Regions from separate parts of the Nostoc sp. 'Peltigera membranacea cyanobiont' 213 genome, predicted to be linked through region 1. Evidence: predicted binding sites of a transcription regulator. Region 1 holds the regulator's gene; each other region holds the start of a gene.
The links. The regulator NtcA, encoded in region 1, controls nitrogen genes in cyanobacteria. The targets are predictions, from matches to a motif close to TNTGTANNNNNNNNTACANA.
Positions count from the first base shown of each region.

Region 2: a site for NtcA is predicted at 1,190-1,209, ahead of CDG77_RS08665 (DUF3155 domain-containing protein). Genes of this name have one in related genera too.
Region 3: a site for NtcA is predicted at 1,526-1,545, ahead of CDG77_RS21965 (Glu/Leu/Phe/Val family dehydrogenase). Genes of this name have one in related genera too.
Region 4: a site for NtcA is predicted at 1,656-1,675, ahead of CDG77_RS22870 (DUF3120 domain-containing protein). Genes of this name have one in related genera too.

Region 1 is NZ_NOLI01000010.1:66,108-69,275, reverse strand. It holds gene hisB (imidazoleglycerol-phosphate dehydratase HisB) at 1-267, opposite strand, end outside; gene fabI (enoyl-ACP reductase FabI) at 349-1,125, opposite strand; gene ntcA (global nitrogen regulator NtcA) at 1,507-2,178, shown strand; gene CDG77_RS05040 (DUF3084 domain-containing protein) at 2,347-3,168, shown strand, end outside.
Region 2 is NZ_NOLI01000020.1:47,614-50,781, reverse strand. It holds gene CDG77_RS08670 (GAF domain-containing sensor histidine kinase) at 1-947, opposite strand, end outside; gene CDG77_RS08665 (DUF3155 domain-containing protein) at 1,238-1,555, shown strand; gene CDG77_RS08660 (cofactor assembly of complex C subunit B) at 1,995-2,525, opposite strand; gene CDG77_RS08655 (PadR family transcriptional regulator) at 2,578-2,925, opposite strand.
Region 3 is NZ_NOLI01000089.1:1,912-5,079, reverse strand. It holds gene CDG77_RS21965 (Glu/Leu/Phe/Val family dehydrogenase) at 152-1,441, opposite strand; gene CDG77_RS21960 (beta-ketoacyl-ACP synthase) at 1,644-2,801, opposite strand; gene CDG77_RS21955 (peptidylprolyl isomerase) at 2,810-3,168, opposite strand, start outside.
Region 4 is NZ_NOLI01000095.1:27,933-31,100, reverse strand. It holds gene psbU (photosystem II complex extrinsic protein PsbU) at 1-282, opposite strand, end outside; gene CDG77_RS22870 (DUF3120 domain-containing protein) at 874-1,653, opposite strand; gene CDG77_RS22865 (undecaprenyl-diphosphate phosphatase) at 2,065-2,889, shown strand; gene CDG77_RS22860 (TIGR03279 family radical SAM protein) at 2,959-3,168, shown strand, end outside.

The sequences.
Region 1 (3,168 bases):
GCCTACATCTTCATTGGTATGATGGTCATCAATTTCCAAGTCTCCCTTGGCTTGGACATCTATATCAATCAGCCCGTGGGAGGCAATTTGATGCAACATGTGATCCAAAAACGGAATGCCTGTTGCTGCTGTGCAAGTTCCTCTACCATCGAGGTTGATGGTAACTTGCACATCAGTTTCACCAGTGGTACGGCGAACAGTGGCAATTCGGGGAGTTTTTGTTGACTGGTCGTAATTTGAATTAATTTGACGATTAGTTGTTTGCATAGGGAATGGAAAGAGTTAGGAGTTAGGAGTTAGGAGTGAGGAGTTAAAAATTCATAACTCATAACTCCTAACTTTATCGTGTCACATTCCCATAATTTCATATCCTGCATCTACATATAGAACTTGTCCGGTAATCCCACTGGACAAATCACTACACAAGAAAGCGGCAGTATTCCCCACTTCTAACTGAGTGACGGTACGGCGTAGGGGAGCTACTTCTTCTACATGATGAATCATATCCAAAATTCCACCCACTGCTGAAGATGCTAAGGTGCGGATGGGGCCTGCGGAGATGGCATTGACGCGGATATTTTGCGGCCCTAGTTCAGCAGCTAGGTAGCGCACACTCATTTCTAATCCTGCCTTGGCAACTCCCATAACGTTGTAGTTAGGGATTGCCCTGACACCACCTAAATATGTCAAGGTGACGATACTTCCTCCCTCTGTCATCAAAGGTTTAGCTGCACCACTTAACTGCACCAGCGAATAGGTACTGATTTCTAAGGCAGTGTTGAAGCCAGAACGAGAGGTTTGGCTAAAATCTCCAGTCAAATCGTCTTTGCTGGCAAAAGCCAAACAATGGATGAGGATGTCTAACTTCCCCCACTGTTCGCGGATTGTCTCAAAGGTAGATTGAATCTGCTCCTCATCTTGGACATTACAGGGAAGAAATAAGCTTGGGTTGAGGGGTTCTACCAACTCCGCAACTTTTTTCTCCATTTTGCCGCGTTCATCCGGCAGGTAGGTAATACCAAGGTTTGCTCCGGCTTTATGCAGCTGTTGGGCGATGCCCCAGGCGATCGAGCGGTTATTGGCAATACCTGTAACAAGAGCATTTTTTCCAGTCAGATTTAGCATAGAAATTATTAATGCGATCGATCATTAGGAGCATACTAGAATCTGAGGCACGTTTTGTCTTTGTTTTATACAGGATTTGCAAAAATGAATATTGGTAAGAGTGTTTGCTGCGTGTAAAAATCTTGATTTTTCCTAAAGATTTTCTCAAGATATCTTTATTTGTTCTTTAAAAAACCCTTTTTAATAGAGCTATTGGAACTACTTATCAACAATTAGTAGCTGAAAGGATCAACAATTATGTATCATTATAAACAAAGAGTTATGAAGTGATTTGTTTGAGTATAGGAAAGTACAGAAAGGTTGACGGTGCTTTATTCATTTTTCAGGTGTATTCTTAGGTAATCAGTTTTTGTTTTTCCGGCATTGGGTAGGGGAAGGGAGATGATCGTGACACAAGATAAAGCCCTAGCAAATGTATTTCGTCAGATGGCGACCGGGGCGTTTCCGCCAGTTGTGGAAACGTTTGAACGCAATAAAACGATCTTTTTTCCTGGCGATCCTGCCGAACGAGTTTATTTTCTTTTGAAAGGTGCTGTTAAACTTTCTAGGGTGTACGAGGCAGGAGAGGAAATAACAGTAGCATTGCTTCGGGAAAATAGTGTTTTTGGTGTTTTGTCATTGCTGACAGGAAATAAGTCGGATCGGTTTTACCATTCGGTTGCATTTACGCCTGTGGAATTACTGTCAGCCCCAATTGAACAAGTAGAGCAAGCACTCAAGGAAAATCCAGAATTATCAATGTTAATGCTGCGGGGTCTGTCTTCGCGCATTTTACAAACAGAGATGATGATTGAAACTCTCGCTCACCGAGATATGGGTTCCAGATTGGTGAGTTTTTTGTTAATTCTTTGTCGAGATTTTGGCGTTCCTTGTGCTGATGGGATCACTATCGATCTGAAGTTATCTCATCAGGCGATCGCAGAAGCAATTGGTTCAACTCGTGTTACCGTTACTAGGCTACTAGGGGATTTGCGTGAAAAGAAGATGATTTCGATCCACAAAAAGAAGATTACTGTGCATAAACCTGTTACCTTAAGTAGGCAATTCACATAAAATCAATGGGAGAAAGGGGAATCGGCGCGTGTTCTATTTTGAAAGATGACACTAATAGCTAGAGGTAAATCTAAAATTGAATAATTTCAGCTATTGCCAATTTCCACTTCTTTCCAGACAATGCTTAAAAGTAGTAGGCTGTATCTGGAAGGATTTCGGTAGCTAAAGATGACCACCGGATACATCCTCATCGCAGCAATTTTAATCTTGGGAGGCGTAATTGCCACCGTGGGCGATCGCATCGGCACACGAGTTGGCAAAGCTCGCCTCTCACTTTTTAAGCTTCGTCCGAAAAATACTGCTGTAGTAGTAACTATTTTTACGGGCGGTTTGATTTCAGCATCAACGTTAGGAATTTTATTCGCTGCCGACGAAGGCTTGCGAAAGGGAGTCTTTGAATTAGAAGATATTCAAACAGACCTCAGACAGAAGCGGGAACAGCTAAAAACCGCAGAAACTCAGAAAAGTCAGGTAGAAAGCGAGCTAAATCAAGCTAGACTTGCCCAAACAAAAGCACAACAAGACTTGCAGGTAATTAATCAATCCTTGCAGGCGGCAAATGCCAAACAACTCCAAACACAAGCTCAGTTGAACCGCACCATTAGTCAACAAGCCCAAACTCAAACTCAACTGCAACGCACTCAAGGTCAGCTGGGACAAGTTGTAACTCAGTACCAAAAAGCTATAACTCAGTTGCAAAGCGTTTCCAGTCAGAGGAAAGAGCTACAGGCGGCAGTTGAACTACTAAAGACAGAACGACAACGACTGTACGCTGAAGCGAAAAAAGCCATTGACGAAGCCAAAACAGCGATTGAAAAACGCGATCTCGAACTTGCTAACCGTCAAGAAGCCATAGAAGTGCGCGATCAAAAAATTGGCCAACTCGATCAATTAATTCAAAAGCGGAATGTAGAAGTTGCAGTCCGAGAGGAAGTGATTGCCAAACGGGAATCGCGCCTAAAAGAATTGGAAGCACAACAGGAACAACTA
Region 2 (3,168 bases), on a different contig from region 1:
TCAGTTATTATTTTTAGCTTTCGCTCTTGGGCGATCGCTTTAGCTGATATTAATAATGGTTCTAATATATCTGCTAACGAGCAGTCAACGGCTTTATCTCCCGTTCCTGGCAATAATAACGGCGGTTTAGCGGATTTTTGGATAGTTGCTTCCACAAATACTTCATGTTCGGGTAGATGTAGCGGTGCTAAATCTTCCTCTGTCAAGTCAATTACTTGATCGAATTGTTGCAGTAATTCTTGGAGGCGATCGCTTTCCCGCACGATACTATTTGCCACATCCCGGTTGGTGTCTCCCGGTCGGAGTCTCTTCAACAGCAGTTTACCAAAAGTCCGCAACGCTGTTAATGGGTTACGAAACTGATGCAATAGATTATCCAGCAAATCCCTCTGTTTTTCTTGGAGAATTTGTTGTTCGCGCAATTGATCCTCAAACCATGCCCGCCGTTGATCTAAGATACAAGCGATCGCTAATGTTTGGGCTATTCGTTGAATCTGACTTTCTTCATGTTCATTCCATGCCCGATCTTGCCTACCCGTCACCAGTAACCCCATCATCACACCCTCATAGACCAGAGGTAAAACAATTTGGTTGCCACTAAAGAGGTATTCCTCTTTTAGATGGGGTTGAGATGCCTCAGACTCCTGTGATGAGGTTGGAGATTCCGATCCTGCTGTCAATAACCTTCTGCGATCGTTGGGTAATATAAACACATTTCCAACTTGAAGTTGCTTGTGTACTTTTGTCTCAGCACTCTCTTCTCCTGGCGGTAATAATGCTGTTTCCGGGTAAATTACCACTGGAATCAGTTTGGCCTCACCAGAAGGAGTCTCTACCAATTCTTGTGTCAGGTACACAATACTTAAAGTTGCTCCCAGCCCTTGGGTTAGCAGCGCTATTTGCTCTCGACACAGAGCAATAAAATCGGAACTGGCAGACATTAACATTTTTTAGCTCTTGCTCAAGATTACAGATTTTGAGGCATGATGATAAGAGAGGATACTTAATTTTTACCTCACTCATTTGATAAAGCTTAACTAAAATCTTCTCAGTGATGGTTTCTTTGTACCAAGGGATTATATCCTTAGGTAATTTTGTTTTCTCTATTTTCAAAGATGTTAACTTTCTTGCATTAAAAGGTTAAAAACTATTGATATTTTGAACTAGAACTTATATAATGACGACGGATTTTGTAGCTAACACTACAATCTATAGCTTGAAAGAGGAGGACAATAGATTGGCAAGGAGACGCAAAAGGAAAAGTCGCCGTCGTCAAGAAGGACGGCGGATTCTGGAGCACGTGCCTCAATATAGCATCGAGAGTGGCGAAGAAAAACCTGTGACCGCAGCGAGAAGATTCATTCAAGCTGAAGGGATTTTGCCACCGGCGTTGCTACTCGTAAAGCGAAATGAACACACTACAGATCGTTATTTCTGGGCAGAAAAGGGACTGTTTGGTGCTCAATACGTAGAGGAAAACCATTTCTTGTTTCCTAGCTTGAGGGTATTAGAACCTTCGCCAAGTCAAGAAACTCTTGCCTTAGCTAGTCGGTAAAGCATAGACAACCATCTGACGGATTGGATGTGGCTCCTGACTATCATTAACTAGCAAAATTGCTAAGTTTATGCAAAATTTAATTTTTTTTTAGTTTGGAGCTGATTTGCTTTTTAAGGCTAATCTAGGTAATTGGAAAATCAACTAGTCTCAAACCAAGCAAGATTGCATGGGTTGATACTAATGTCATGATACAGAAGGGAGTGGGTATAGAGCCAAGCGCCTCCAAAAGCGCTAGTGAAGTTGCGCTCTAATGCCGTAAATTGTTAACCAAGCTCTGTCAACGAATTTAAGTTAATGAATTTAAATTTTTCCCCACAACTTATGTCGTGGGGAAAATTGACAAAGTAGAAGTCTTGATTTCCTCCTTCCTACTTTTCATTATCTAAAGATTAGATCGGGTCAGAAGTCTGCATATCACATTTAAAAAAAACAACAATTATCCATCAGCCTTAAGCTGTAGTGTCCTCTGTAACTCGCTGAGTTCATCTCGATGGGCAACTACAGTTATCTTGCTTGAGGAGGTTTGTTCGCTCTTAGTTGTTTCTACTTTGAGTGATACCTTCTCAAGTCTTCCAGATTTTTTCCAATAAAATAGACCACTTAAAGGTGACAGCAGTACCAGAGCCAGAACAAGGGTACTGAGGTTAGGAAAAAGCAGGTATACGACTAGCGATAGACAAACAATCCCAGTCGCTGCCAGCATGGTTAAAAATATAGCTAAGAACCAACTGGGGCGAACATTACCTTCAAAAGTCACTTTATTTTGTTCTCGGTCTAGCGCTGCCACTCGGTAAGACCGGGAGCGAAAATACTCTTTTAATTGAGACATTAAAGCAGCTTCATCTTGCTCGGATACCAGTTGCACTGTTTGTATGCGGTCTTTAGTCGAGGCACGAATAAAGAAAAACAGCCCAACCGATAACAACAAGGTTAGCAGGAACGTAGATGGCAGAATAGCAGTATCCATAACTTATTGTTAGTGTTCGACTGGAGGAGACCTATCCATTATCAATTATTCGTTACTTTGTCCTCCTGTTGATGTAGTTAAGCCATTGAAAAGCTAAATCCTGCGCTTGAACTTGCCATTCTGGAGAAACTTGGTACATCCGTCTGGGCCGTCCTCGTCCTTCCAGTTTCTTCCAATATCCAGTGATTGCCTTTTCGTCTTCCAGAAATTTGATTGCACTATAAAGTACGGTATCCGAAAGCCGATAGGTTGGATATTCAGTTTCTAATTGCTCAATCAACTCGGTTCCGTAGGATTCACCTTGTAACAAAACAGACAGTATGTAACAAACTGCTACTTCCTGACAAAGGTAAGTTGGCGGAGGACTCTCAAAGAATTGATATATATCCTCTAGTTTCATGGTTAGTGAATGGCTAAAAAAATGCCTTAGGGTGAGGTCTACAATCCTTGTAGTCAGTATACAGTGCTACTGCTAAGTGAGTAACCTATATAATGCTACTTAGACTAGATATCCATTGCGTAAACACAAAATGATTACCCACATCTGTGAAGTTGTGGGACGAGTTTGCGAGTTTTAGGGATACAGGAAATTTCCCCTTACCCAAGCTCGATAGAGTGTGGTGAGGAGTGAACAGAGAGTGGC
Region 3 (3,168 bases), on a different contig from region 1:
AAAATCAAATACTAGTCCTATAGTTTGTCAATACGTAAGTTATAAGAAGTGATGTTGCAGCGATCGCCATAGCCCTATAATCATAGGGGCACAATATTAGTATTGCACCCCTACGCATCTGGTCTATTGAATTGAAAAATGTTTCTAAATCTTAGGGATAAAGACCTCTGTCAGTCAACGCCTGGGCAACTCTACCTACTCCTAAAGTGTAAGCTGCTAACCGCAGAGAAATTTGCCGCGCCTCTGACTGGTGAATCACCTTGCGGTAGGCTTGCACCATCAAATGTTCCATTTCGCGGTTGACGCGCTCCTCATCCCAAAATACGTAGGAAAGACCCTGCACCCATTCCAAATAACTGACTACCACACCGCCAGCATTCGCCAATATATCCGGTAGAACCATCACACCCCGCGCCTCTAATGCCAAGTTAGCCTCAAGAGTAACCGGCCCGTTAGCTGCTTCTGCGACAATTTGCGCTTGCACCTGATTCACATTTTCTTGTGTAATCTGGTTTTCTAAAGCGGCTGGTATTAATACATCGCAAGGTAAAGTTAATAAATCTGCATTGCTAATTGGTACAGATTGTGGGAAACCTATAATACTCTTGCCATTTTCAGCAGCATAGATTTTCAACGCGGGAATATCAAGACCAACTTCGGAAAATATTCCCCCAGCGCCAGTTGAAACAGCGATAATTTTCGCCCCTGCTTCATATAGTAATTCAGCTGCGGCACCACCGACATTACCAAAACCCTGAATAGCTACTCGCACTCCTACTAAGGATTTACCTCGATCTGCCAACGCCTCACGCACAATAATCATCGTGCCACGTCCGGTTGCCATTTCTCGCCCCAGCGAACCACCAATCGAAAGGGGTTTTCCAGTTACAACTCCTGGTACAGCATGACCGACATTTACAGAATAAGTGTCCATCATCCAAGCCATTTCACGGGCAGAAGTCCCCATGTCTGGTGCAGGGATATCTACGGAAGGCCCAATATCTTTAATTAACTCGCTGATATAACGGCGGCTGATTCGCTCTAATTCGCCAACACTGTAATGTTTGGGATCTATAGCAATGCCACCCTTGCCACCACCATAAGGAATGCCTAACAAGGCACATTTCCAAGTCATCAACATTGCCAGAGCCGATACTTCGCGCAATGTCACAGCTGGATGGTAACGAATTCCACCCTTGTATGGGCCTAAAACATCGGAGTGCTGTACCCGATGTCCAGCGAGAACCTGTATTTCCCCATCATCTAGTTTCACGGGAATGGAAACTGTGACAACTTTACGTGGATGACTGAGAATTTCTAGCAAACCCTGATTTAAATTTAATTCTTTAGCTGCTGCTTCTAAGTAGCTACAGGCTTGGTCAAATGGGCATATATGCGCTGGAGAAGCAGGTTCTAGCGGTAGTAATGATTTTGAAATCATAAAATTTTCTCCTAATCACGGTATCTTTACGAACCGGATATCATTCTGTAACTAGCTTATCCTTTTTTTTAGCAAAATGTGAATTTTGTAGTTTTTGTTACAGTTTTATGTTTAGGGTTCTGGTATTGGAAAAAGGGTTATTTTTTAAACGCAAAGGGGCGCAGAGGGAAGCGCAGAGTTACGCAAAGAATTAGTTACAAACTTATGCAAAGCTGTATTTAGCTAAGGCGATCGCTACATTCTGCCCACCAAAGCCAAAACTCAAACATAATATCTGGTTAAGTTTACTGAGGCGTGCTGTTGTAACAATATCTAAATCAAATTCTGACTGCTGCAATCCTACACAAGGTGGTAATATTTGATGCTTTAATGCCATGAGAGAAAAAGCTACGCCTAATGCTCCCGATGCTCCTAGTGTATGGCCTGTGCTTCCTTTAGTAGAACTAATTGCCACACCTTGGGGAAACAAACGCTGGATTACCATGCTCTCCATCTGATCATTTAGCTGGGTAGCTGTGCCATGAGAATGAATATAATCAATATCATTTGGTGTCAAACAACTACGTTCTAGACATTGTTTGATAGCTGCGATCGCACTTTTGCCTTCAGGTTCTGGTGAATTACTATGATATGCGTCGTTAGTTAAGCCGAAACCGAGAATTTCACCATACACTTTTGCTTGACGCTGTTTTGCCAACTCTGCGGATTCTAAGACAAACACAGCTGCGCCTTCGCCCAAAACTAAGCCTTCTCGATGCAAATCAAAGGGATAAGCCCCAGTTTTCGCCAAAGCACCCATCTGCTGAAACCCAGCTAAAGTTAAGGGTGTAATTGGTGCTTCCACTGCACCTGCGATCGCCTGTTGACATTGCCCAGTTTGGATAAGTAAAGCTGCTTGGGCGATAGACCAAATTCCAGTCGCACAAGCTGCCATCGGTGCTAAAACTATACCTGATGCACCGATTTGTCTTGCAGCTGCGATCGCATTGATATGAGGTAATATATCTAGCCAATTTCCAAAATGAGAAACGGGCAAATTTTCCGCATCTTCATACATTAGCCGCGCCAGCCTCTCCCAAGATGCTTGATAAGAGCGACTAGATCCAATAACTACAGCGCAATCAGTTAAAGGTGGAACTAACCCAGCATCTTGCAAAGCAGAAGCAACAACCATCTGAGTTAATATTGTCAACTCAGATGGTTGTTGAGAAATCAAACCTAGAGGAAGTGGTTTTAGTTCTGGAAATGGTTGATGTAACCTAATTCCAGATTTACCTGCTAGCAGATTTTGCCAGCTATCTTCTAAGCTTCCACCCAAGGCGGAAATCAAACCAATACCAGTAACACAAACCTTAACCAATTTGGAAATTAGGGGTTAGGAGTTGGTGTTTTCAGGTTTTCAGCCCCTTGGGTGACTTTCGCGGATTCAATGCGATCGCCTTGCTGAATTTTGTTCACGACATCAAAGCCTTGAGTGACATTGCCAAACACGGCGTAGTTACCATCCAAAAAGGCTAGATCCGCCAAAGCAAAGTAAAACTGAGCAGAAGCGGAGTCTGGTGATTGCGATCGCGCCATCGCTACTGCACCCTGTTTATGGGGCAATACAACGGGTTGAGCAGTAGCATCAAATGGTTTATTGTAAATCGGAGTATCCGCACCTTTTGGCTTAACTTCTAAAGGTATATAGCGAGCATTTCCCGTTTTTGGGTCAATATAGCTACCGG
Region 4 (3,168 bases), on a different contig from region 1:
TTTGTAGGGAGCATTTGTGATGATTTTCTTAGCCAGGGTGGGATAAAGCCCTGGATACTGTTGAAAAGCTCGGACGTTGGTATTATTCAAATCGATTTTTTTACCAAATTCCGTTCCTAGCTTCTTATCTGCCCGATTCTGCCGCTCAATTGCCAGAATTGGGACTTGAGGAAAAGCAAAACTGTTGAAACTAGCAGCTTGGGCTATCTGAGTTGTTCCCAACAATCCCCAGCAACTAAGTAACAAACTAAACACTGTTAATAAACGCGCCAATCCTTTCACTATTTTCTACCTCTTTCCATCAAACAGAAATAAAAGTTTTAAGCTAAAAGCTGTCATTGGTCATTAGTCATTGGTCATTGGTCATACCTGCGGGTACTCGGTTGGAGAGAATCGCAGAGTAGCCGCTAATGCGTCTACCTTAGAGGACAGAGGACACAGGACAAAGGACAATTGGACTTTGGACAAAACGTGATAGCTTAATTAACACAGCAGTCATCAGAAACTAATATACAGCGTATTAATATCCACAATATTTACCGTTGCTGGGTTTGACTTTATTTTTGGCAAAAACTTTGATCGTCATCAGAGTGCATGTATAGCTGTAATAGGCTTCTATCAACGATCCCGGTAGTGTTCCCTACGATCCAAAATCTTTTCGGGGTGGCTGATTTTACCTTCCAAGCAGACACAAAACCGTGTGATGTTTAATATCGATGACCCTAGCAAGAGGACTTGAGGGTGATGGAGTGTTATGTAATATTTCTTAACTAATTAATTATCTACACCATCATTCTTGATGTGCCGTAGACTCACTGGAAAAAGTTTCGGTGAGAGAAGACCATCGTTGTAACTTTGTGCCTTCTGCCTGGTTCACGCTGCGATCGCAGCTAACAAAAATAGGCTGTCTACCAAAATTGTGCTTAAAACTGCTCCACCAAAGGCATACCAGTGTCTTTGATTTCGACCTAAAGCTAAAATCCCGACTGTTGAAAGCACTAAGGCGAGAATTATTGCCCAACTTTGTCCCCAAGGGGTTTGTACTTGCATCAGGGCATTTTGTAATATTTGTGGTGCGCCATCTGCATCTACTCTCATAATTTGCCGCCAATAGGGCATCAAGTCTGCTAGATAAAAATATACATCTGTTAAAACTGTACCGAGTAAAGAACCTAAATAAAACCAGCTACCCACCTTGCCCCAATTCTTCGCCAGACACCAGCAAGCAAAGGGTAAACCTATAGATTCTACTGGTAGATGCCATAAAGGTTCCCAACGTAACCAGCCCCAGTAAATCGCCCCTGCTAACCAACTCCAGCTAAATCCTAAGAGCAAATCCCCCCAGACATAAGTTGCAGAACGCGACATTAAGGAAAAACTTAGCCACAGCCAAAATGCTGTCAACGCTAAACTCAGAGTTGGTAGCGATCGCACTATTGGCGCTTCTACAAATACTGGCACTGATACCAAAAACACCGCCGCCGCAAACACTAACCAACTTTGTCTAGCAGAAATAGATAAAGGGAGAGAGGCAGAAAAGGAAAGTGTAGATTCCAATTGCCCGATCCCTTGCTGCCCAGTATCAGCCAAATTGAACTCAGTATCAATAGAAGGGGTAGAAGCAGTGTAGGAGGACAGTGTATTATTAATCAAAGTTTTTAATATTTGTTACTAAACTTTATCTTATTTAAGATATCACACTTTAAAATCCACCCCAGGGGCATTGTAATTATACTGAAATTTCCCGGAGCGCTGGTGCAAACCAGACAAAACCGCTCTGTAGTTTCTTGTAGAGAGGGGACTACAGAGAGATGAAGGGTAAAATTTAACAGTTAAAAAGCGAACGATATTAGTCCGTTAAATATTAAAGTTTGATGAACTGCTAAAATTTCGTTGACTTATCGAAGTGGGTGTAAGAACATGGTCAGCGTCTTAGATGATGTTATTGATCGGTAAAATCGGATTTTCGATAAGATTAGGTGCAGTAGAAAGTATATAAAGCAACATCATCATCTAGACAATGTTCATAATGATGTCTAGAACAGGAAAAAGGTATTAATTGCAATGGAGTTTATCCAAGCTTTTATTTTGGGTATCGTTCAAGGGATTACAGAGTTTTTGCCAATCAGTAGCACTGCACATCTTCTGATTTTTACAAAGGTATTTGGTTGGAAAGAACTAGGTTCTAAAGATTTTGTCGATGCCATTCAATTTGGCAGTGTGATCGCAATTGTAGGGTATTTCTGGTCGCTGATTTATAGTATTGTCAAAGGTGGAATCGAAGCACTAAAACAGAAAGATTGGCAACGTGAAGAATGGAAAATTCTCGTCGGGATTGTAGTAGGAACCTTGCCTGCCTTAATTTTCGGCTTTCTTTTAAAAGACGTTCTACCAGAGAGTGCATTAATTATTGCCATCATGTCAATCATCATGGCGCTTGTATTAGCTTTGGCAGAAAGAATTGGGACTCGCAAGCGAGGTTTTGATTCATTGCAGATTCGGGATGGTATTTTAGTTGGATTGGGACAAACACTTGCCTTAATTCCGGGAGTTTCCCGTTCTGGCTCGACGTTGACAACTGCCTTATTTTTAGGATTAGAACGCGATACAGCAGCGAAATTCTCATTCTTGTTAGGGTTTCCAACTCTTACCATTGCTACGCTCTATAAAAGTTTGAAAATCTTCAAATTATTTCAAGCTCACCAACTACCCGATAATATTGTTGGACTATTAATTGTAGGGATTATTTCAACCTTTATTTTTTCCTACCTATCAATTGCATTTTTGATCGAGTACTTAAAAACCAAAAACACTTTGATTTTTGTATGGTATAGATTAGCATTTGGCATCACTATCTTAGCTGCGATCGCAGCAGGTTGGAAAGGATAATTTCATAATAGTCATTAGTCATTTGTTTAAAGCTAATGACTAATTCCCAATTCCCAATGCCCAATTCCCATGAATACCATTAATCCTGCCCGAATTACCAAGGTTCTTCCCGACTCAATAGCCGCAGAAATTGGCTTTGAGGCTGGGGATGCGATCGTTGCAATCAATGGTACACATCCCCGCGATTTAATTGATTATCAGTTTCTGTGTGCTGATGAAGTTTTGGAACTAGAAGTTTTAGATGCTGCTGGTAAAACTCATAGCCTGGAAATCGAAAAA